4 regions of the Weizmannia sp. FSL W8-0401 genome follow, and region 3 is predicted to be linked to each of the others. Evidence: riboswitches for the same ligand, from Rfam matches in the RefSeq annotation. Region 3 holds a riboswitch; each other region holds the start of a gene.

Region 1 (5,041 bases), 650 kb from region 3:
GGCCGGACCGCATCATCCAAACTTTGCGCCGGTCGGTTCTTATGCCCGCGTTGCAGACGCTCATCATAAGCGCCCCGGTTCTGTTCCCGGTCTTTCTGTCAAACAGCCCCATCCGTTGTATTCTCTGCCCCCGCATGTGGGCGCTTCCCGTCACCGGCGTTTTATCCTCCGAATGCCTCCCTTATTCCCCCCGCTGCATGAAAAAGAGCGGCCTGTATACCAGGCACGCTCTTTTTCCCATTATTTTCCGATATGATTGCGGACGAATTCATTCAACGCCCCGGCTTTGTCCGTTTTTTCCCAAGGCACATCCAAATCATCGCGGCCGAAATGCCCGTACGCAGCGGTCTGTCTGTAAATCGGGCGGCGCAAGTCGAGCATTTTGATAATGCCGGCCGGGCGCAGGTCAAAATGGGCTTCAACCGCCTCGATCAGCACTTCTTCCGGAACTTTTCCAGTCCCAAACGTATCGATGGAAATGGAAACGGGCTTCGCCACCCCGATCGCATACGCAAGCTGTACCTCACATTTTTCCGCAAGGCCGGCCGCAACAATATTTTTCGCAACATAGCGGGCGGCATAAGCAGCGGAACGGTCCACTTTCGTCGGGTCTTTCCCGGAAAATGCGCCGCCGCCGTGGCGTGCATAGCCGCCGTACGTGTCGACAATGATTTTGCGGCCGGTCAGCCCGGCATCCCCTTGAGGGCCGCCGATAACAAAGCGGCCGGTCGGATTAATCAAATACTTTGTATCCGCATCGAGTAAGTCTGCCGGCACAACCGGTTCAATGACGTATTTTTTCATATCCTCCTGAATTTGCCCGGCACTGATGTCAGGATTATGCTGCGTTGAAATGACAATCGTATCAATCCGGGCAGGCTGGTTGTTCTCATCATATTCAACTGTCACCTGTGTCTTCGCATCCGGGCGCAAATACGGGATCACTTCATGTTTGCGGAGTTCAGCAAGACGGCGGGCAAGCTTGTGGGCAAGCGAAATGGGAAGCGGCATCAGCTCTTCTGTCTCATTGCAGGCAAACCCGAACATCAGGCCCTGGTCGCCGGCTCCGATTGCCTCAATCTCTTCATCGCTCATCCCGCCTTCGCGGGCTTCCAAAGCCTGGTTAACGCCGCGCGCAATATCCTCGGACTGTTCGTCAATCGATGTCAAAACAGCGCAGGTTTCCGCATCAAAACCGTATTTCGCGCGCGTATAGCCAATCTCTTTAATGGTCTTGCGCACCACTTTCGGAATATCCACATATGTATTGGTGGAAATTTCCCCCGTGACGAGCACGAGCCCTGTCGTGACGGTAGTTTCGCAGGCAACGCGGGCATTCGGGTCTTTTTCTAAAATGGCATCCAAAATGGCATCGGAAATCTGGTCGCAAATTTTGTCCGGATGGCCTTCCGTCACCGATTCCGATGTGAACAAATGCCGTCCTTTTAACATCCGCTTTTCCTCCTTATATGGTTACATATTGGAAACGGTACTCATACCCTAAACTCGATTCATTTTAAGTACAAAGCCAAAAATAAAAACCTTTCCCATTCATATGAGTGGAAAGGTTTTGACTTCAATCAATCGCGCCTTTCACTCTTATCGTTCAAGGAAACATTCCTTGCTGCAGGTTAGCACCTTTGCCTGGAAGTCAAGCGGCAGCTGCGTTGCGAGCGCATTGCCTGTTCCAGAGGCGGGTTGCTGGGTTTCATCGGGCCCGTCCCTCCACCAGCTCGGGATAAGAGTATCCGTTCAAAGTAAAATCATACGCAATTTAGCAGGCGCTGTCAATGCTTTTTTCACCATTTGCCCTTTTGCCCCCTGCATTTTTCCCGGAAAAAAGTATGTAATAAACGGATGAATATGTTATACTGATATCGTTTAAAGCGAAATAAGTTATTCAAAGGGGCGGTTTATGAAAATGGATCTGATTGGCGCTTCTGACGATTTAAAGTTTTTGTTGTCGGGGGAAAATGTGCGCATGCAGCTTTCCGTGCCGCAATTAATGGAAAAAATTATTGAACGGAAAGAAGCTGTGCTGACAACGGAAGGGGCCATTTCTGCTACAACAGGAAAATACACAGGAAGGTCTCCGAAAGATAAATTTATTGTCGTCGACTCCGAATCAAAAGACCGTGTCGACTGGGGCAAAATCAACCAGCCGGTATCTCCCGGCGTGTTCAACAGGCTCTATGAAAAAATGGTCCGGCATTTAAAAGGGAAAGACGAAATTTTTGTGTTTAAAGGTTTTGCGGGTGCCGATCCAAAAAGCCGCCTTCCGATCCAGACCGTGAATGAGTTCGCCTGGCATAATTTATTCGCGCATCAATTGTTTATCCGGCCGGATGCGGAGGAACTCAATCAACACGATGCGCAATTTACCATTCTTTCCGCGCCGCTGTTTAAAGCAGACCCGGCGCTTGACGGCACGAATTCCGAAGCGTTCATCATGATTTCACTTGAACGCCGGATGATTCTGATCGGCGGAACGGAATATGCAGGCGAAATGAAAAAAAGCATTTTTTCCATCATGAATTATTTGCTGCCGCAAAAAGGCATCCTTCCCATGCACTGCTCCGCCAATACCGGGAAAAACGGCGATACGGCCCTGTTTTTCGGCTTGTCCGGGACCGGGAAAACGACACTTTCCGCCGATCCGGAGCGCGCGCTTATAGGGGACGATGAGCACGGCTGGTCCGACAGCGGCGTCTTCAATATTGAAGGCGGATGCTATGCAAAGTGCATCGGGCTTACAGAAGAAAAAGAACCGCAAATTTACCGGGCAATCCGGTTTGGGACCGTACTTGAAAATGTAGTCGTAGATCCGGTGTCCCGTAGGCCGCAATATGGCAACAATGCACTGACGGAAAATACAAGGGCTGCTTACCCGATTGAAAACATCGGCAATATTGCCCGTTCCGGCATGGCCGGCCATCCGTCAACCATTATATTCCTGACGGCTGATGCGTCCGGTGTCCTGCCGCCGATCAGCAGGCTGACAAAAGAGCAGGCCATGTACCATTTCTTAAGCGGTTACACTTCCAAACTGGCCGGCACCGAACGCGGCGTCACGCGCCCGGAAGCTGTGTTCTCCACTTGCTTCGGCGCGCCGTTTTTGCCGCTTGAGCCCGCCGTTTATGCGGAAATGCTCGGAGAGAAAATTGGCAGGCACAACGTCCAGGTATTTCTTGTCAATACCGGCTGGACAGGCGGCCCGTACGGAACCGGTTCCCGCATGAAATTAAGCTATACGCGGGCCATGGTCCGGGCTGCGATAAACGGCAAACTGAAAAATGTGGAAACGCGGCAGGATGATATTTTCGGGCTGCACATCCCGGCCCGTATTGAAGGGGTGCCGGAGAAAGTCCTTTATCCGCAAGATACATGGGTGGACAAGCGGGCTTACCGTGAAAAAGCGTTCGAACTTGCAGCCCGGTTCAAAGAAAATTTCCGGCAATTTTCATCAGTGCCGGATGATATTGAAAAACTCGGCGGCCCGCTTATTTAAGCATAAGCGGGAGCCCGGCTAAAACCAGGTACTTGCCTGGACGGCGCTGATTCCTTCCTGCACTGCCCATTGGTGGTGGGCGCCGGCCATTTTTTCCGCAGCCTCGTGAAGGTTGAGCCATTCCAGGTTATGGCTTCCTTTGCGGGGCTGTCCCCATTTTCCTAAATAAAACAGGCCTTCATCCATGGACCGCGCGCCCGTTTCCTGTGCCGCTTTGCCTAAAAAGCCCGCGATTTCAAGATCCGCGCCGACTGTCCGCATCAGGCAGGCAAGTTCAGATTCCCCGCGGCTGATTTCCCCGCCCGGCAGCCTGTAGCCGCTGCCCGACGGCACCACCCCGACTTTTTCTTTTTTCGCATCAAAAATGACGGCATATGCGCCGCAAGCTTTTTTGTAGCCCGTTTCCATCTTTGGCATTCCTCCTCCTTTTTTAGCAAATGCAAAAGCCGGCCCCTTTTCCCTCAAGTATTCCATTGTGGCGGACGCTTGGGCCGGCCCTTTTTAACGGCTTTCCGAAAGAAATCTCCCATCCTCAAGGAATGTGAAGGTGCGAATCGCACCAATGAGTAGGTGGGAGATGAATTTCGGTTGGCTTTAGCCAAAGTTATTTTTCCAATCCTTTTCTCAACAATTCTAAGATTGCGGCTGTTCTAGTTGGAATCCCATTTTCTTTTTGATATTGCTCCAATTTTTCTAATATCGTCTTAGGCATACGAATTTCTACACGTTCTTTCTCTTCTCTCATGATTATCACCTCATATTGATTGTACGGATTTTTTACGATATAATCAATATATACGAAATTTTTCCGCACAAAGTGAGGTGAATTGATATGGCCAAGCAAAACAAAGCTTTCAAGTTTCGTTTGTTACCAAACAAAGAACAATCCGCATTATTAGCTAAGACATTTGGTTGTGTTCGCTTTGTCTACAATAAGATGTTAGCTGAACGCAAAGAAACGTATGAAAAGTTCAAGGATGATAAAGAATTGCTTAAAAAGCAAAAGTTTCCGACCCCTGCAAAATATAAAAGTGAATTTCCATTCCTAAAAGAAGTGGATTCTTTAGCTTTGGCAAATGCACAAATGAACTTACAGACTGCTTATAAGAATTTCTTTGAAGGAAATGCGGATTTTCCAAAGTTCAAAAATCGTAAAGCAAAACAATCCTATACAACTAATATGGTCAACGGAAATATTAAGCTAGAAAATGGTCATATCAAACTGCCAAAAATCAAAAAGCCAATAAAAATGAAACAGCATAGAGAGATACCTGCTGATTATAAAATCAAATCTTGCACTATTTCTAAAACAAAGACAGGCAAATACTACATTTCAATTTTGACAGAATATGAGAAAGATATTCGTCCAGTTAAAATACAGAAAGTTGTTGGTTTGGATTTTGCTATGGATGGTCTATATGTCGAGAGTGAACAGGGTAAGAAAGCCAATTACCCACGTTACTATCGGCAAGCCTTAGATAAATTAGCAAAAGCACAACGAATTCTTTCTCGGAGAAAGAAAGGTTCTGCACG
Region 2 (5,041 bases), 970 kb from region 3:
TCCGGCCGTGCAAAAAGCAGCCGTGGACAATTTGCACCAGCGTTGCGGGATGGGCGGCTATGCGCGAAAGGGGTCTCCCCTATGGCTTTCCCCATCCGGCCAGGTTTTTCCTTTCCAACCGACAAAAAGCCGCTCCATCCAAAGCAGCTTAAATGGCTGTTTCCCTTTTTTCTCTTGAAACCAATTGCGCGGTCATTTTCCTCCAGGCTGCTTTTGTATCCTGAAAATCGCGGTAATGCTGTCTGACGTTGCGGTGGTACTGCTCGAATTCCTCCAGTACATTCATAAAGTCATCCCGTCCGAAGTAGCGGCAAACTTTCGGAAGCGTCTCTTTCAGCCGGGCACGCACTTCCACCATTTTTTCTTCATAGTTTTCCCTGTCGGTGATATATACATAAAGCGGCTTGTACCGGATCCAGCCGACACATGCTTTGTAAAAACGCTCCACGACCTGTTTCGTATCCGCTTTAATATAGCTTAAATTGGTCGGCAGCACCCCGAGCAGCAAATGCTGGTAAGCGCCGAATCCGTCATGGAAAGTATAGGCCGGAACGCGCAGCACAGTCCGGTCTGCCAGGCATGTGCCTAAGAAAGTATCCTCGCCCCGTGCATTCGGCGGATTGTAAAACGGCAGCACACGGTCCGGATCTGTTAAATTCAGCGTCAAATTCGATCCTGAAATAAATTTTGCCCGGTTGATCTCCGGCACTTCTTCCGCTTCATCCTTTACAAGCACACCTGTATCGGCATATGTCACCCCGCCGTTTTTCATCACGGTTTTGATCGTATCCCAATTGACAATATCGTTGCTCAAGGCCTCAATGAGCGTGCGGAAATCTTTTTCTTGCAGGACGTCATTGAAAGAAATGAACGGAATCGGGGAAATGTAGCCGCAATGGTATCCGTTCGTAATATCGGCATTCCGGATATGTTCCAAATGCTTCCGGAGCACTTGCTGGCCCCCCCAGACAGCCGTTTGCCTGCTTTTTGTCACGGCAACCGGATACTCGTCATCATCAAGAAAAATGAGATAATCGATGCCTCTTTTCAACGCCTCATAAACGATGATATTGCGTTTGGACGCGTATCCTTCGCCGAACAAAAGGACTGCTTCTTTTCTGCTCATGCCCATTTGGGATACGAGTTCTTCGGTTGCTTTACGCGTCTCCTTCTCCCCGATGAAATAAGCCCGGTCAATATCTTCCATGCATTCCGTTTCAATATGTACAAAGTCTTCAGGCTCTGCATTTTCGTAGTGCAAATCATAGGCAACAAACAAATGCAGCTTGATCCTGTCGCTCTCCGTCAGTTCGGATTCCTTCAAGTTATACATATACGTTTTTAAAACATTTTTAAAACTTTTTCTTCCTGTTGCAAATCCGATGCCCACATTGATTTCCTTTGCCATTTTCTTCCCTCTCCTTTTGTATTTCTATTTCCTTATACCCTGTTTGGATGTGAACCGAAACATGGCATAATTTCGCCGGCTTGCGGGTAAACTTCGATTATGTTGCGTGCAATGTTTGAATGAAGATGAAAAAGTGTAAGAAGATAAAAAAAGGATGTGCCCTGTTTTTTCCGGAAGCAGCCGGGGAAAACGGGCACATGAAAAAAGGAGCAGAGCAATGGCTGGGCAAATTCCTAATGAAAAAACGATTGATGATACCATTGATTTGATGAAATAAGGGTATCTCTACATTAAAAACCGGACGGACGATTATCATGCAATTTTGTTTGAAACCCGTCTGCTCGGGCAAAAAGCGGTGTGCATCAGCGGCGAGGAAGCAGTCAAAATGTTTTATGACCCGGAAAAATTCAAACGAAACGGGGCTGTGCCAAAACGTATTCAAAAAACGTTGTTTGGCGAAAATGCGATCCAGACGCTCGATGGAAAAGAGCATCTCCACCGGAAAGCGCTGTTTTTATCGCTGATGGGGCCGGATGCGCAGCAGCATTTGGCATAAATGGTCCGGGCAGCATGGGAAGCGCGCATCCCCGAATGGGAGCAAAAAGACCGTATTGTTTTGTTTGACATCCAACATGTGAAAAAGAAAACGCCTGCCGGTGAATGGCGGGCGTTTTCTTTTTTCTCAATCGTCTCTTCCCAAAATGCCGAGAATTTGCAAAATGTAAATAAACAGGTTGATAAAATCAAGGTACAGGCTTAAAGCCAAAAGCGGGACCATTTCCTCGGAAATGCCATGGTGCTTCATTTGGTTAAAGTCAAAAACAACATACAGGGAAAAAACAATCGCGCCAATGAAGGAGTACGCGAGCATCCCGGTTGAGGTTAACGGGCTGAAAATGCTGAATATTCCGATGAAGATCAGCGCCAACAATGCGACAAGCAATGCGGTGCTTAAAAAGCCAAGATCCCTCTTGGTAACGGCCCCAATAACACCCATCACGGCAAAAATGCCGAACGTGGAACCAAAAGCGAGCAGGACGACCTCAGCACCGGCCTGGGATGCATAATAAGCTACAATCGGATATGTCGTAATACCGGAAATAAAGGTGAAAGCATAAACGAACATATACCCGACGCTCTTTTTCCTTCTTAACCAGAAAGCGGCGATGACCATTGCAATTTCTGCAACCATCAGCGGCATCATAAGCGCAGGCGGAATGAATCTCCCCGTATATAAACCCGCCGTTGCAAACAGCAGTGAAACGGCAAAGACGCCAAGCACTTTCTGGAATACAGACCTTGATTGTATGGCCTCCATAAAATCCCTCCTTTGTTTTTCTTATTACTATTATATTTTCACATCGCCCCTGATTTCAATCTTTCCGTCCCATTTTAAAAAATTTTGCGAATGCCCTTGACAAAAATAGGTGGAACATTTAAAGTGTATTTAAACTAAATAATATTTAAAATTCTTATCCAGAGAGGTGGAGGGACTGGCCCCTTGAAGCCTCGGCAGCGGTCTTTTTTAAAGAACTGTGCCAATTCCAGAAAGCAATTGCTTGAAGATAAGAAGAGCGGACGGTTCTGTTTTGCAATCCATACCTCTTCTTATTGCCGAAGAGGTTTTTTTAATGGGCCCATGCAGCTAAAAGCAATTTCTTTCTGCGCACAGCAGCTGTTTTAAAAAATATGCAGAAAGAGGGAATCATGATGACAAAAACATTAACAAAAGCGCCGTACAGGGCAGACATTGTCGGAAGCTTTTTGCGCCCGGCCCGGTTGAAGAAAGCGCGGGAAAAATTTGCAGCGGGAACCATCCCGGCCGAAGACTTGCGTGCAATAGAAGATGAAGAAATCCGCCGCCTGGTCGACAAACAAATTGAAGCCGGCCTCGAAGCGGTAACGGACGGAGAATTCCGGCGGAGGTTCTGGCATACAGATTTCATGGAACATTTAAACGGGGTAAAAGGATACGTGCCGAACCATGGATACCGGTTTGTCGGCATCGAAACGGAAGCTTATGACGTCCGGGTAACCGGAAAAGTCTCCTTTAACCCGGACCATCCGCACATAAAAGATTTTATTGCGCTGAAAGAAATCGCCGGGGACAGGGCGGTTGCGAAAATGACTATTCCAAGCCCGAATCAGTTTTTCAATGCGGGAATCCGCAATGAAGACATTTACCCGGATCTTGAAGAATACGCAAATGATATTATCCAAACTTACCGGGATGCGATCAAAGCTTTTTATGATGCCGGCTGCCGCTACTTGCAGCTGGATGATGTTTATCTTGCCGGCCTGTGTGCACCGAAACTGCCGTTTGCAGACAGTGAGCTCGAAAGGGAAAGATTGATTGATCTCGCTTTACATGTAGCAAACAGCGTACTGGAAGACAAGCCGGATGATCTGACCATCACAACCCATCTGTGCCGCGGCAACTACCAGTCGAAATGGGCTTTTGAAGGTCCGTATGATAAAATTGCCCCGAAAATCTTTGCAAATGAAAAAGTAGACGGGTTTTTCCTTGAATACGACGATGAGCGTTCCGGCGGGTTTGAACCGTTGAAATACATTCCGGAAGGCGGGCCGAAAGTCGTGCTTGGCATTTTTACATCGAAAAAGGGAGAGCTTGAAGATAAAGTGCTGATCAAAAACCGGATTCGGGAAGCATCCAGGTATGTACCGCTCGAACAGCTTTGCATCAGCACCCAGTGCGGCTTCTCCTCCACCCACCACGGCAATCTTTTAACAGAAGAGCAGCAGTGGGACAAAGTAAAATATATTGTGGATACCGCAAAGGAAATTTGGGGATAAACCGGGAAAACCCGCTGGGGCAGCCAGCGGGTTTTTTATCATGATGGAGGCACGAATCCCTTTCCTGTCTGCTTGTTCATGATCGAAGCACACAGCCCTTGCTTTAATGCGAATGCTGGGCACGGTTGACATTCCCCCGAACCCCGTGTGCGTGGGCTGCTTCTTCAGCCGGCGATTTAATGAAAAGCGTAATCGCAAAAGAGACCAGGCAGAGAATCGTGATCGCATGGAATGTCGGCATAAAGCCCCCGAGAAGGGAAGCGATGACCGATCCGGATAATGCGCCGATGCCGAAGCCTTGGTAAATCACTGAATAATTGGCGCTTTGATTTTTCAGGCCGAAGAAGTCTGAAATAATAGCCGGAAATACGGTGACATTTCCGCCGAAACCGAAAGCAATCGCAGCAACACAGATAAAGAACAGGGCGAAATTTAAGTGGGCATAGCTCAAAATGGAAACCGCAACGGCCGTCGCGAGCAGCGTCCCTGATACCACTTTCATTCTTCCCACATGGTCTGATAAACCGCCGAGAACGAGCCGCCCGATGGTGTTAAAGACGGCAATCAGCGCCACTGCATTGCTGGCCGTCGCAACATCCAGCCCGACAAGCCTCGTGCCGATGTCTTTAACAAGGCCGATCAGATATAAACCGCTCATACACGCCGTGAAGAACACGATGAATAAGAGGTAAGCTTGTTTCGTTTTGAGCATTTCTTTGATGGTAAAATCTTTTCCGGCCGGCTGTTTGGACACAGTACCGGATGTGGTTGTATTTTCTGCTTCTTTCAAGAGGAAAGATCCGCCGGTGATCATGGCAA
Region 3 (5,041 bases):
CGCGCGGTTGCCGTAGTCGCGCTGGATCGACACCACTTTTTCCGCCACTTCAATCACCTGGTTCGGCGTGCAAAAACCGATGATCCGGGCAAGCTGCGGATATGTTTTCGGATCGCCATGGGTCATGCCCATCCCGCCGCCAACCGCGACATTAAACCCTTCAAGCTTCCCTTCATTCAAAATGGCGATAAACCCTAAATCCTGTGAAAAAATATCGACATCATTGGAAGGCGGCACAGCAAACCCGATTTTAAACTTCCGCGGCAAATACTTCGGGCCGTACAGCGGTTCGGAATCTTCCTGCTCTTTTGTATCAATGATTTTTTCATCTTCCAGCCAGATTTCATGATACGCGGAAGTCCGCGGCAACAAGTGGTCGCTCGTTTTTTTCGCCCATTCATACACCTCGGCATGCACATCCGACTGGTACGGGTTCGGGTTGCACATCACATTCCGGTTCACATCCCCGCACGCAGCAAGCGTCGTCATGAGCGCATCGTTCATTTCGCGGATGGCCTGCTTTAAATTCCATTTTAAAATGCCATGCATCTGGAATGTCTGCCGGGTCGTCATACGCAGCGTTCCGTTCCCGTATTTTTGCGCCAGTTCATCCATCACAAGCCACTGTTCCGGGGTCGCAACGCCGCCCGGAATGCGGACACGCACCATAAACTGGTAAGCCGGCTCCAGTTTCTTTTTGCGCCGCTCGTTGCGGATATCCCGGTCGTCCTGCTGGTAGCTGCCATGAAATTTCAACAGTTTATTATCGTCCTCGGATATCGCACCGGTCAGCGGATCTTTGAGTCCTTCCGCAATCGTTCCTCTTAAAAATCGGCTTTTTTCTTTTATCGTTTCAAGCGGATCAAGTTTTTTATCAGCCATCTTCCTGCCCCTCTCTGTTAATACACATCACGCTGGTATCGTTTTGCCCGTCGCATTTCCTGTAAATAATCCTCTGCCTCTTCCCTCGCCATATTGCCTTCTGTTTCAAGAATGTGAAGCAGCGTTTCCTGGACGTCGCGGGCCATGTGCTTCTCATCACCGCACACATACACACAGGCGCCTTTTTCAAGCCATGCATAAAAATCTTTGCTTTTTTCAAGCATCCGGTGCTGGACGTATATTTTTTCTGCCTGGTCGCGCGAAAAAGCCACATCCATCCGTTCGAGCACGCCATTTTTCAGCCAGTTTTGCCAGTCAAGCTGATACAGAAAATCCGTCGCAAAATGCTGGTCCCCGTAAAACAGCCATGTTCGGCCGGTGATCCCTTCCGCTTCCCTTTCTTCCAGGAAAGAACGGAACGGCGCCACGCCTGTTCCCGGCCCGATCATGATCACCGGCACATCCGGGTCAGCCGGAAGTTTGAAATTCGGATTGCGGTGGACATAAACCGGCAGCTTGTCTCCCGGTTTTATCCTGCCTGCGACTTGCCCGGAGCAAACTCCTTCGCGCACCCTTCCGTTTGCTGTATAGCAGTCCAGTGCAATGACAAGATGGACTTCATCGGGGTTCGCTTTCCAACTGCTTGCGATCGAATAAAGCCGCGGCGGCATTTTCCGGAGCATTTGTACAAAAGCTTGCACTTCCACTTTTTCCGGCGGATATTCCTCGACAAGATCGATCAGGCCCCGTCCTTCAAGGTATGCCTTTGCCTCCGCTTCATTTTCAAGCAAAGCCGTAAGCCCTTTGTTTCCGAAAAGCACGGCTGCCTGCTGAAGCAGTGGTTTTGTTAATCTCGTAATTTCATAATGTCTGAGCAATGCTTCCCTGGCCGGCAGTACTTCCCCTTTTTTATTGATCGGAACCGGTTCTTTTGGATCCCAGCCGAGCTTTTCGATCAGCCGTTCCACGAGTTCCGGGTCATTTTCCGGGTAAATCCCGATGCTGTCCCCCGGTTCAAATGTAAAACCGGAACCTTCAAGGGATAATTCGATATGGTGCGTTTCTTTATTGGACCCTTCCCAGTTCAAATTGATATTTTCCAGCACTTCCGCCTGGAACGGGTTGGATTTGGAATAATCGGTGTTTGCAGGCCGGGTGGCATCGGCAGCGGTTGAAGGCGGCAAGGCAGATGACTGGAGCACGCCTGTAACCCCTTCAAACCATTCCTGGGCGTCTTCTTCATAATCCACATCGCAATCCACTCGCGGATAGAGCCGTTCCCCGCCCAACTCTTCCAGCCTCTTGTCGATCTCTTTTCCGACCTTGCAAAAAAACTCATATGTCTGGTCCCCAAGCGCCAAAACGGAAAAAGGGACCCCGTCCAGTTTTGGGGCTTTTCTGCTGTGGATCAGCTCATAGAAAGACAATGCGTTGTCGGGCGGGTCCCCTTCCCCTTGTGTGCTTGTAATGATGAGCAGATACCCTGCATTTTTTAAATCTTTCGGCTTGGCCGCATCGAGTGCCGAAAAAGATACGGCAAACTGCATTTCTTTTAATCTGGCGGCGAATGCTTCGGCAAGCGCCTGGGCATTGCCTGTCTCGGAACCAAACAGCAGCGTAACCGTTTTGGTTGCCGTCTGTACCGGCTTTTCAGCAACAGCTGTACTTCCCGGGGGATTCGTTCCTTGTTCGGCAAACGGATAGGTTAAATATCCGCTCAGCCATAATTTTTGCTGATCCGTTAACATTTGCAGCAGTTCATTTAACTTTTCCGCCTGTTCTTTACTAAACGGGCTGTTTTGTACACTTAACGGCAAATCTTCCACCTCGCAATGTTTGCATGCACTTTTCATTTGTTTATTTATGTATGACATCCTAATCCAAATAGACATAGAAGTTTACTTGGATTTTAATCCGCTTCTTTCCATGAGAAGCACCTTCGAAAAAAGCTCTTCTTACAAAGATAAGAAGAGCCGGCGCACAATGGTCAACTTCTCTTATCTTTCAGACGATTGTCTGCAGGAATTGGCACAGTGTTTTTCAACCTGTTGCCGAGGCTTCAAAGGGCCTTTCCCTCCACCTCTCTGGATAAGAAGAACGAATCATTATTTAGAAATCATTGAAAACATTATACAATCAAATGCGGCGGGAGTCAATTCTTTTTTGAACAGACGGGGGCGATAAAAAAAGAAAAGGGTGGCAAGTTCCGCATCAAGCGTCCCTCCAATATACTTTATGTATCTTTTGCACAGAATGAGGGGGGAATGGATGAACATCCACATTTACCAGGGGAATGAGATCACGCCGGAAGACGGGGATGCCAATATTGTGATCGATGTGATCCGCGCGTTTACGGTTGCCCACCATGCCTTTTTGGGCGGCGTAAAAGAGATATGGCTGGCAGACTCAAAAGAAGCGGCTTTTTGTATCAAAGACAAATACCCGCATGTCTTGCTCACGGGCGAAGGGAACGGGCTTCCGATACCGGGATTTGATTTGGGCCATTCACCGGCCGCCATCGCCAAACAGCCGTTAGCCGGCAAAACGCTGGTGCAAACATCCACAAACGGGGTAAAAGCAGCCTTCCGCGCCCTTTGTGCAAAGGAAGTCTATGTTACCGGCTTTTCGAATGCAAAAATGACGGCAAAATGGGTCCTGCGCAAATGGAAAGGCAAAGACAACGCCCGCATCAACATGATCGCTTCCCATCCGACGGGGGAAGATGACCTGGCATGCGCATTATACATGGAAAGCATCCTTACCGGCTCCGGCACGATAAAGCCGGAATCAGTGATCAAGGAGATTGTAAATGCCAGTGTTGCAAAGAAATTTCTTGATCCCGGACAGCCTGCATTTAACCCGGCTGACCTAGAATTTTGCATCAACGAAAGAGACTGCGGGTTTGTTATGAAAATTGATCCAACAGGAGAATTTCCAACGATCGTGAGGGTTGAAGATGAATGACCATGGTTTGACACTGCCTTTACGCAATGAGAAACCGCGGGATTGCGGAATCACCATCTTAATTGACAATGGCATTCCGCTGAACTTTTTTAAAGATACCATGAACAGTGCAGCCCCTTATATTGATTTCGTCAAATTCGGCTGGGGAACATCGGTGGTTTCGCGCCATTTGGAAGAAAAAATAGATCACCTGAGGCAAAACGGCATTGCCTTCTTTTTCGGCGGCACTTTATTTGAAAAGTTTGCCAGCCAGGGAAAGACGGATCGGTACGTTCAATACTGCCGGCGGTTTGCATGCGAATATGTTGAAATCTCAAATGGCACCCTGCCGCTGTCCAATCCGGAAAAGTGCCATTATATTGCGGAATTTTCAAAGGAGTTTAAAGTGTTAAGTGAAGTTGGCTCAAAAGATACTGCCAAATCAATAGCCGACACGCCGGCGTTATGGCTGGAATCGATTAGCCGGGATTTAGAAGCAGGCGCATATAAAGTGATGACAGAGGCAGGGTGCCATTTGGAAGAAAAAATAGATCACCTGAGGCAAAACGGCATTGCCTTCTTTTTCGGCGGCACTTTATTTGAAAAGTTTGCCAGCCAGGGAAAGACGGATCGGTACGTTCAATACTGCCGGCGGTTTGCATGCGAATATGTTGAAATCTCAAATGGCACCCTGCCGCTGTCCAATCCGGAAAAATGCCGCTATATTGCGGAGTTTTCAAAGGAGTTTAAAGTGTTAAGTGAAGTCGGCTCAAAAGATACTGCCAAATCAATAGCCGATACGCCCGCGTTATGGCTGGAATCGATTAGCCGGGATTTAGAAGCAGGCGCATATAAAGTGATGACAGAGGCAAGGGAAAGCGGCACGAGCGGCATTTGCAACGGGGACGGGGAAATACGGGAGGAGATGTTTGCGGCCATCCTGGACTCGGGGATTCCCCGCGATGCTTTCATTTTCGAAGCACCCAACAAGCAGCTCCAGGCTTTTTTTATCCAACAGCTCGGCCCGGATGCCAATCTGGCCAACATCCCTTTTTCGGATGCCCTTGCGCTTGAAACATTAAGGCTCGGTTTGCGATCAGATACTTTTTTATTGGAGGAGATTCCCATGAGAGAAACGGATAAAATTTTTCATTTGGCGATCCCGTGCAAAGATCTTGATGAAACAGCCGATTTCTATCAGAAATTAGGCTGTAAG
Region 4 (5,041 bases), 1.6 Mb from region 3:
CGTAAGCCATTCGCCAATTACCGTATGGCGGATCCACGGCCCGGCAAAAACGCCCGCTACGATCAGGAGGAAACCGATCGTTGTGGTCAGCTTCAAATTGCCGGTTTTTTTGTAAAACAAGCCAACGCCCATTGCAACCGGGATCGTGATCCCCACGGAAAAGGTGCCCCATGGGTTACTTTGCAGGGCATTTACGACAACCATGGAAAGGCCGGCCATCGTAATCACAATAATAAACAGCATGGCAAGGCCTGTACAGAACCCGGCAACCGGCCCCATTTCCTCTTTCGCCACTTCAGAAAGCGATTTCCCTTTCCGGCGCATGGAGGCAAAGAGCACGACAGCATCGTGTACGGCCCCGCCGATAACAGCGCCGATCAAGAGCCATAAGAGGCCCGGCAAGTAGCCGAACTGCGCTGCCAAAATGGGTCCGACAAGCGGGCCTGCAGCCGCAATCGCCGCAAAATGGTGGCCGAACGTCACCCATTTATTGGTCGGCACATAATCTTTCCCGTCGTTAAACTCATGTGCCGGCGTCGGCGTATCATTGTTCAGCTTTAACACCTTTACGGCCATAAACGTACCATATAAACGATAAGCAATCATTAAGATACAGATGGAGCCGATTACAATTGTAATCGCATTCATTTGGTGAAAGCCTCCTTTTTTGTCATTCTCAACGCTTATATTTTATAAGTTATGCACGCTGTAAAAGCGGTTTTCCGGCAAAATGCAAATATCCAAGGATAAGAGGGCGAATCTAGAATAATATTCCACTTGGCTCGCCTCCCTTATAGGTAAATATATTCTGATAAGATTTGAAAGTCAATAACTTTTGCAACTTCTATAACTTATTTTCAGCAGTTAGCAATCCCCCCTTTGTTTTTCCACCCGTCCGTATTGAAAACCCTTTCTTCCATTATAGATGACTTCCCCGGTTTTAGGAAAGTAAAAAAAGCAACGGTCCAAAACCCAAAATCAATTAAAAAACGGCGGGATACCGGTCTAACCGTATCCTGCCGTTCTTTCTGCCATGGGGCGGATAAACCGCCTGTCTGAAAGCCCGCTGTTTTTCAGGGGGCTGCTGTGAAACTTTTTGCCGTCATTGTGTTTGCTTATAGTCTTTTAAATACGATACCGGTTTATTGACCGGGACGGCTGCGCCTTTATAATGCTTTTTGATAAAGTCGGAGACTTCTTTTGAATGATAAATGTTTACAATTTCTTTCAGCGTTTTGTCATTCTTGTCTTTTGTCCGGGCTGCGATAATATTGATATACGCTTTGTTGCCCGCATCTTCACGGAAGATGGAGTCATTCGTCGGGTTTAAGCCAGCATTAATGGCCATATCGCAATTGATCACAGCGAGTGCCGAATCATCTAGGCCGCGCGGTGTTTGGGCGGCATCCACGGCAGTAATTTTCAAATGTTTCGGGTTTGAAGCGACATTTTCAAGCCCGCCTTTGCCTGTGAAACCTTTTTTCGTCGTAATCAAGCCGGCTTTTTGCAGCAAAAGCAAAGCCCTTCCGAGGTTCGTCGGGTCTTTCGGAATCACAACCTGGTCGCCGTCTTTTACTTCGCTGATCTTTTTATACCTTTTCGAGTAGATCCCCATCGGCCAGATATTCGTTGTGCCGATCGCCGATAGCTTCAGATTGCGTTGTTTTATAAAGTCATCGAAATAAACAACCGTCTGGAATGCGTTAATATCAATTTCCCCGTCGCTTAATGCGAGGTTCGGCTGAACATAGTCGTCAAAGCGGACAATCTTGATATTGATATTTTTCTTTTTCGCAAGTTTCTGGATTAAATTCCATGTCGGCACTTCAGAAGTGGTTGTCCCGACTTTGATTGTCTTTGTGCTTGTGCTGCCCGAATTGTTTTTGGCCCCGCATCCTGCCAAAACCAGGATCAGCCCCAATAATAGAATCGCAAATTTTTTCATCGCTCTAAGTCCCCCTGCATTTCATTTTTTATAAAAAGGTGTAACCCATTTTTCCAATATTATTTTCTCCGGATTTTCTTGGAAAGAAAGTTGCCCAATGTCTGGACAAGCTGGGTGAAAATAACCAGCGTGATAACGGTAACGATCATGACGCCTGTCTGAAACTGGTTGTAGCCGTACGTGATCGCCAAATCCCCGATCCCGCCGGCACCGACCGCGCCCGCCATCGCGGAAGCCCCGATCAGCCCGATGGTGGCAATCGTTAAATTGAGCACCATGGACGCCTTTGCCTCCGGAAGCAAAAACCGCCAAATAATCTGCCAGTTCGTCGCCCCCATTGACTGCGCAAGTTCGATTGTCCCTTTGTCGACTTCAAGCAGTGAACTTTCAATGAGCCGCCCGATGTAAAAAGCAGTGTACAAAACGAGCGGCACAATCGCTGCCGTTGTTCCGATCGCTGTCCCGACAACCCAGCGCGTAAACGGAATGATCGCGACAACGAGAATAATAAACGGGATCGACCGGAAAATATTGATAATCACATTTAAAATATTAAAAATCCATTTGTTTTCCCAAATGCCGTTTTCCCGGGTAATAACGAGGATCACGCCGACCGGAACGCCGATGATGATGGAAATGATTAATGATACAGCCACCATATACAGCGTCTGGCCCATTGCCGTGAAAAATTGCGGCCAAAACCATGACCAATCAAATGCCATTTTTCTCCACCTCCCGAATGATGGCTTCGTGATCGTTGATGTACTGAATGGCCCGCTTCATTTCTTCCGGGTCGCCTTTCAATTCGACAAGCAGGTTGCCGAAAGGAATGCCCTGAAGTTCGGTGATCATGCCATGAAGCACATTCAGGTCGATTGAAAAATGTTTTGCCGTATTGGATAACAGCGGCATATTGGTGGAAGCTCCTTTAAACAGGATCCGGTAAATGCCGTGCGGATTGTCTTTGCTGCTTTCATCGATCAGTTTTTGCACCGACGGCGGAATCGAATCATTCAGCACGGTTTTCACAAAGCTTCTCGCAATTTGCGTTTTCGGTTCTGTGAACAGGTCGATTACCGGGCCCTGCTCCACAATTTTTCCGCCGTCCAGCACTGCCACTTTATCACAAATGTCACGAATGACGTTCATTTCATGGGTGATCATAAGAATCGTGATGCCCAGCTCGTCCCGGACTTTCCGCAAAAGGGCAAGCACGGCTTCGGTCGTATTCGGGTCAAGGGCCGATGTTGCCTCGTCACAAAGCAGGATGTCCGGGTCTGTCGCAAGGGCTCTTGCAATGCCAACCCTTTGTTTCTGGCCGCCTGACAACTGGTCAGGGTAGTGGTGCATTCTCTCTTCTAACCCGACAAAAGACAATAATTCTGCCACTTTTGCCTTTATTTCTTCCTTCGGGCGGTGTTCCAGCACAAGCGGCATGGCTACGTTTTGAAAAATCGTCTTTGACTGAAGCAGATTGAACTGCTGGAAAATCATGCCGATTTTTTTCCGCTCTTGGCGCAGCTTTGCAGGCGGCAGGCGCACAAGGTCGATCCCGTTAACGAGCACTTTCCCAGAAGTCGGCCGCTCGAGCAGATTTACGCATCGGATCAGCGTGCTTTTCCCGGCGCCGCTGTAGCCGACCACCCCGAAAATTTCCCCTTTTTCAACACGCAGATTGATGCCTTTTAACGCTTCAACCTTTTTGTCCTTCCCTTTGCCGTATACTTTATGAATATCTTCTAATACCAGCATGTTGAAATCTCCTTCTGTTCCTTTTAGCAAAAAAAAACCCGCTTTCATTCGAAAGAGGTTTGCCGGTCAAGTGACTTATCTCTCAGAATGAACCATTCTGCAGGAATTAGCACCTTTCAAAAAAAGATTTGAAGGTTGCTGGACGTCATCGGGCCTGTCCCTCAGTCTCTCTGGATAAGTTATTCATTTGTTATATTTAAATATTAGTGGACGGCTCGGGATTTGTCAATTCATTATTTTATATTTTTTTGTTTTCCAATCATCAGACAACTTGAAACAAAGCCCGGTTTCCGCGCCACTCCACCTGAATTTCATGCTCAAAAAAGCGGGAAAGCACTTGTTTTTCAATCATCTCGGACGTGCGGCCCTGCCGGAAAACTTCCCCGTTCCTGATCAGCAATGTCTTTTGGAAAGCGGGGGAAATTTCTTCCGGATGGTGCGTCACATATACAAGCGCCGGGCCGTTCTCATCTTTTGCCAGCTCTTCCACACTTTCCAGCAAAATTTCCCGGGCAAATAAATCCAGCCCGTTGCAAGGCTCGTCCAAAATTAAGATGCGCGGTTCCGCCATTAACGCGCGCGCGATTAAAAGCTTCTGCCGCTCTCCTTGCGAACAATGTCCATAAGCACGGCCATAAAGGGCGGCACAATGCAATTGTTCCATCAAGCGCAAGGCTTTTTCTTCGTCTTCTGCATCCACCACTTCATACAGCCCGATCGATGCATATTTGCCGCTGATGACCACATCGCGTGCAAGCTGGGTGCGCGGTATCCTTTCCTGGATGGAGGAGCTGACCCAGCCGATTGATTTCCGCAGTTCCGGCAGGCTTGTTTTTCCGAACGCTTTGCCGAGCACCTTGATGCTGCCCTTTGTCGGCCAGATATACCCGTTGATCATATTGAGCAAAGTGGTTTTGCCGGAACCGTTTAAGCCGAGGACAGCCCAGTGCTCCCCTTTTTTGACCGTCCAGTGAATGTCCGAGAGCAGTTTTTTGCCGTCGCGCACCAGGCTCACACCAGCAACTTCGATTATATTTTCCATCTGTTCCATCCCCTTACATTTCGTACAAGTTTTCAGGCGCACAGGGGTTCACCCTGCGCCCTTCATTTATTCATGCTTGCGAGAAAATCCCCGAGCAGGTCTTCCGCATCTTCTTCTTTTTCCGGCGCTTCCGCTTCAGGGGGTGCCGGTTCGGCGGCGGCAGTTCTCCAGTCGAACGCATCAAGATCATCCGAACCGGGCGGCTCACCACCGGATTGAACCGGTTCCAGGTCTGCTTCTCCACTGGTTTGCGGCAATTCGTCTTCCTGTAAAAAAAGCGTATCATCCATAGAAACAGGTTG

What was found. A riboswitch is a leader RNA that binds a small molecule or an ion and turns the genes downstream of it on or off. The one in region 3 is predicted to bind S-adenosylmethionine.
Region 1: it holds a riboswitch for S-adenosylmethionine, as region 3 does, so the genes downstream of both, metK (methionine adenosyltransferase) here and NSU00_RS07360 (assimilatory sulfite reductase (NADPH) flavoprotein subunit) in region 3, are expected to answer to the same signal.
Region 2: it holds a riboswitch for S-adenosylmethionine, as region 3 does, so the genes downstream of both, NSU00_RS12395 (5-methyltetrahydropteroyltriglutamate--homocysteine S-methyltransferase) here and NSU00_RS07360 (assimilatory sulfite reductase (NADPH) flavoprotein subunit) in region 3, are expected to answer to the same signal.
Region 4: it holds a riboswitch for S-adenosylmethionine, as region 3 does, so the genes downstream of both, NSU00_RS15440 (methionine ABC transporter ATP-binding protein) here and NSU00_RS07360 (assimilatory sulfite reductase (NADPH) flavoprotein subunit) in region 3, are expected to answer to the same signal.

What each region holds. Positions count from the first base shown of each region.
Region 1 is NZ_JBBPAG010000001.1:2,197,920-2,202,960, forward strand. It holds gene metK (methionine adenosyltransferase) at 241-1,452, opposite strand; SAM riboswitch class I at 1,597-1,745, opposite strand; gene pckA (phosphoenolpyruvate carboxykinase (ATP)) at 1,922-3,508, shown strand; gene NSU00_RS10735 (DNA mismatch repair protein MutT) at 3,527-3,925, opposite strand; gene NSU00_RS10740 (ribbon-helix-helix protein, CopG family) at 4,113-4,253, opposite strand; partial or broken gene NSU00_RS10745 (RNA-guided endonuclease TnpB family protein) at 4,341-5,041, shown strand, end outside.
Region 2 is NZ_JBBPAG010000001.1:2,511,078-2,516,118, forward strand. It holds gene NSU00_RS12380 (hypothetical protein) at 149-1,408, opposite strand; gene NSU00_RS12385 (hypothetical protein) at 1,731-1,964, shown strand; gene NSU00_RS12390 (Bax inhibitor-1/YccA family protein) at 2,091-2,726, opposite strand; SAM riboswitch class I at 2,878-2,980, shown strand; gene NSU00_RS12395 (5-methyltetrahydropteroyltriglutamate--homocysteine S-methyltransferase) at 3,119-4,222, shown strand; gene NSU00_RS12400 (L-lactate MFS transporter) at 4,326-5,041, opposite strand, start outside.
Region 3 is NZ_JBBPAG010000001.1:1,545,610-1,550,650, reverse strand. It holds gene cysI (assimilatory sulfite reductase (NADPH) hemoprotein subunit) at 1-882, opposite strand, end outside; gene NSU00_RS07360 (assimilatory sulfite reductase (NADPH) flavoprotein subunit) at 900-2,756, opposite strand; SAM riboswitch class I at 2,877-2,977, opposite strand; gene NSU00_RS07355 (2-phosphosulfolactate phosphatase) at 3,151-3,846, shown strand; partial or broken gene NSU00_RS07350 (phosphosulfolactate synthase) at 3,839-4,351, shown strand; partial or broken gene NSU00_RS07345 (phosphosulfolactate synthase) at 4,361-4,939, shown strand; partial or broken gene NSU00_RS07340 (VOC family protein) at 4,952-5,041, shown strand, end outside.
Region 4 is NZ_JBBPAG010000001.1:3,167,805-3,172,845, forward strand. It holds gene NSU00_RS15425 (carbon starvation CstA family protein) at 1-648, opposite strand, end outside; gene NSU00_RS15430 (MetQ/NlpA family ABC transporter substrate-binding protein) at 1,103-1,945, opposite strand; gene NSU00_RS15435 (methionine ABC transporter permease) at 2,005-2,667, opposite strand; gene NSU00_RS15440 (methionine ABC transporter ATP-binding protein) at 2,657-3,697, opposite strand; SAM riboswitch class I at 3,770-3,878, opposite strand; gene NSU00_RS15445 (ABC transporter ATP-binding protein) at 3,960-4,739, opposite strand; gene NSU00_RS15450 (hypothetical protein) at 4,802-5,041, opposite strand, start outside.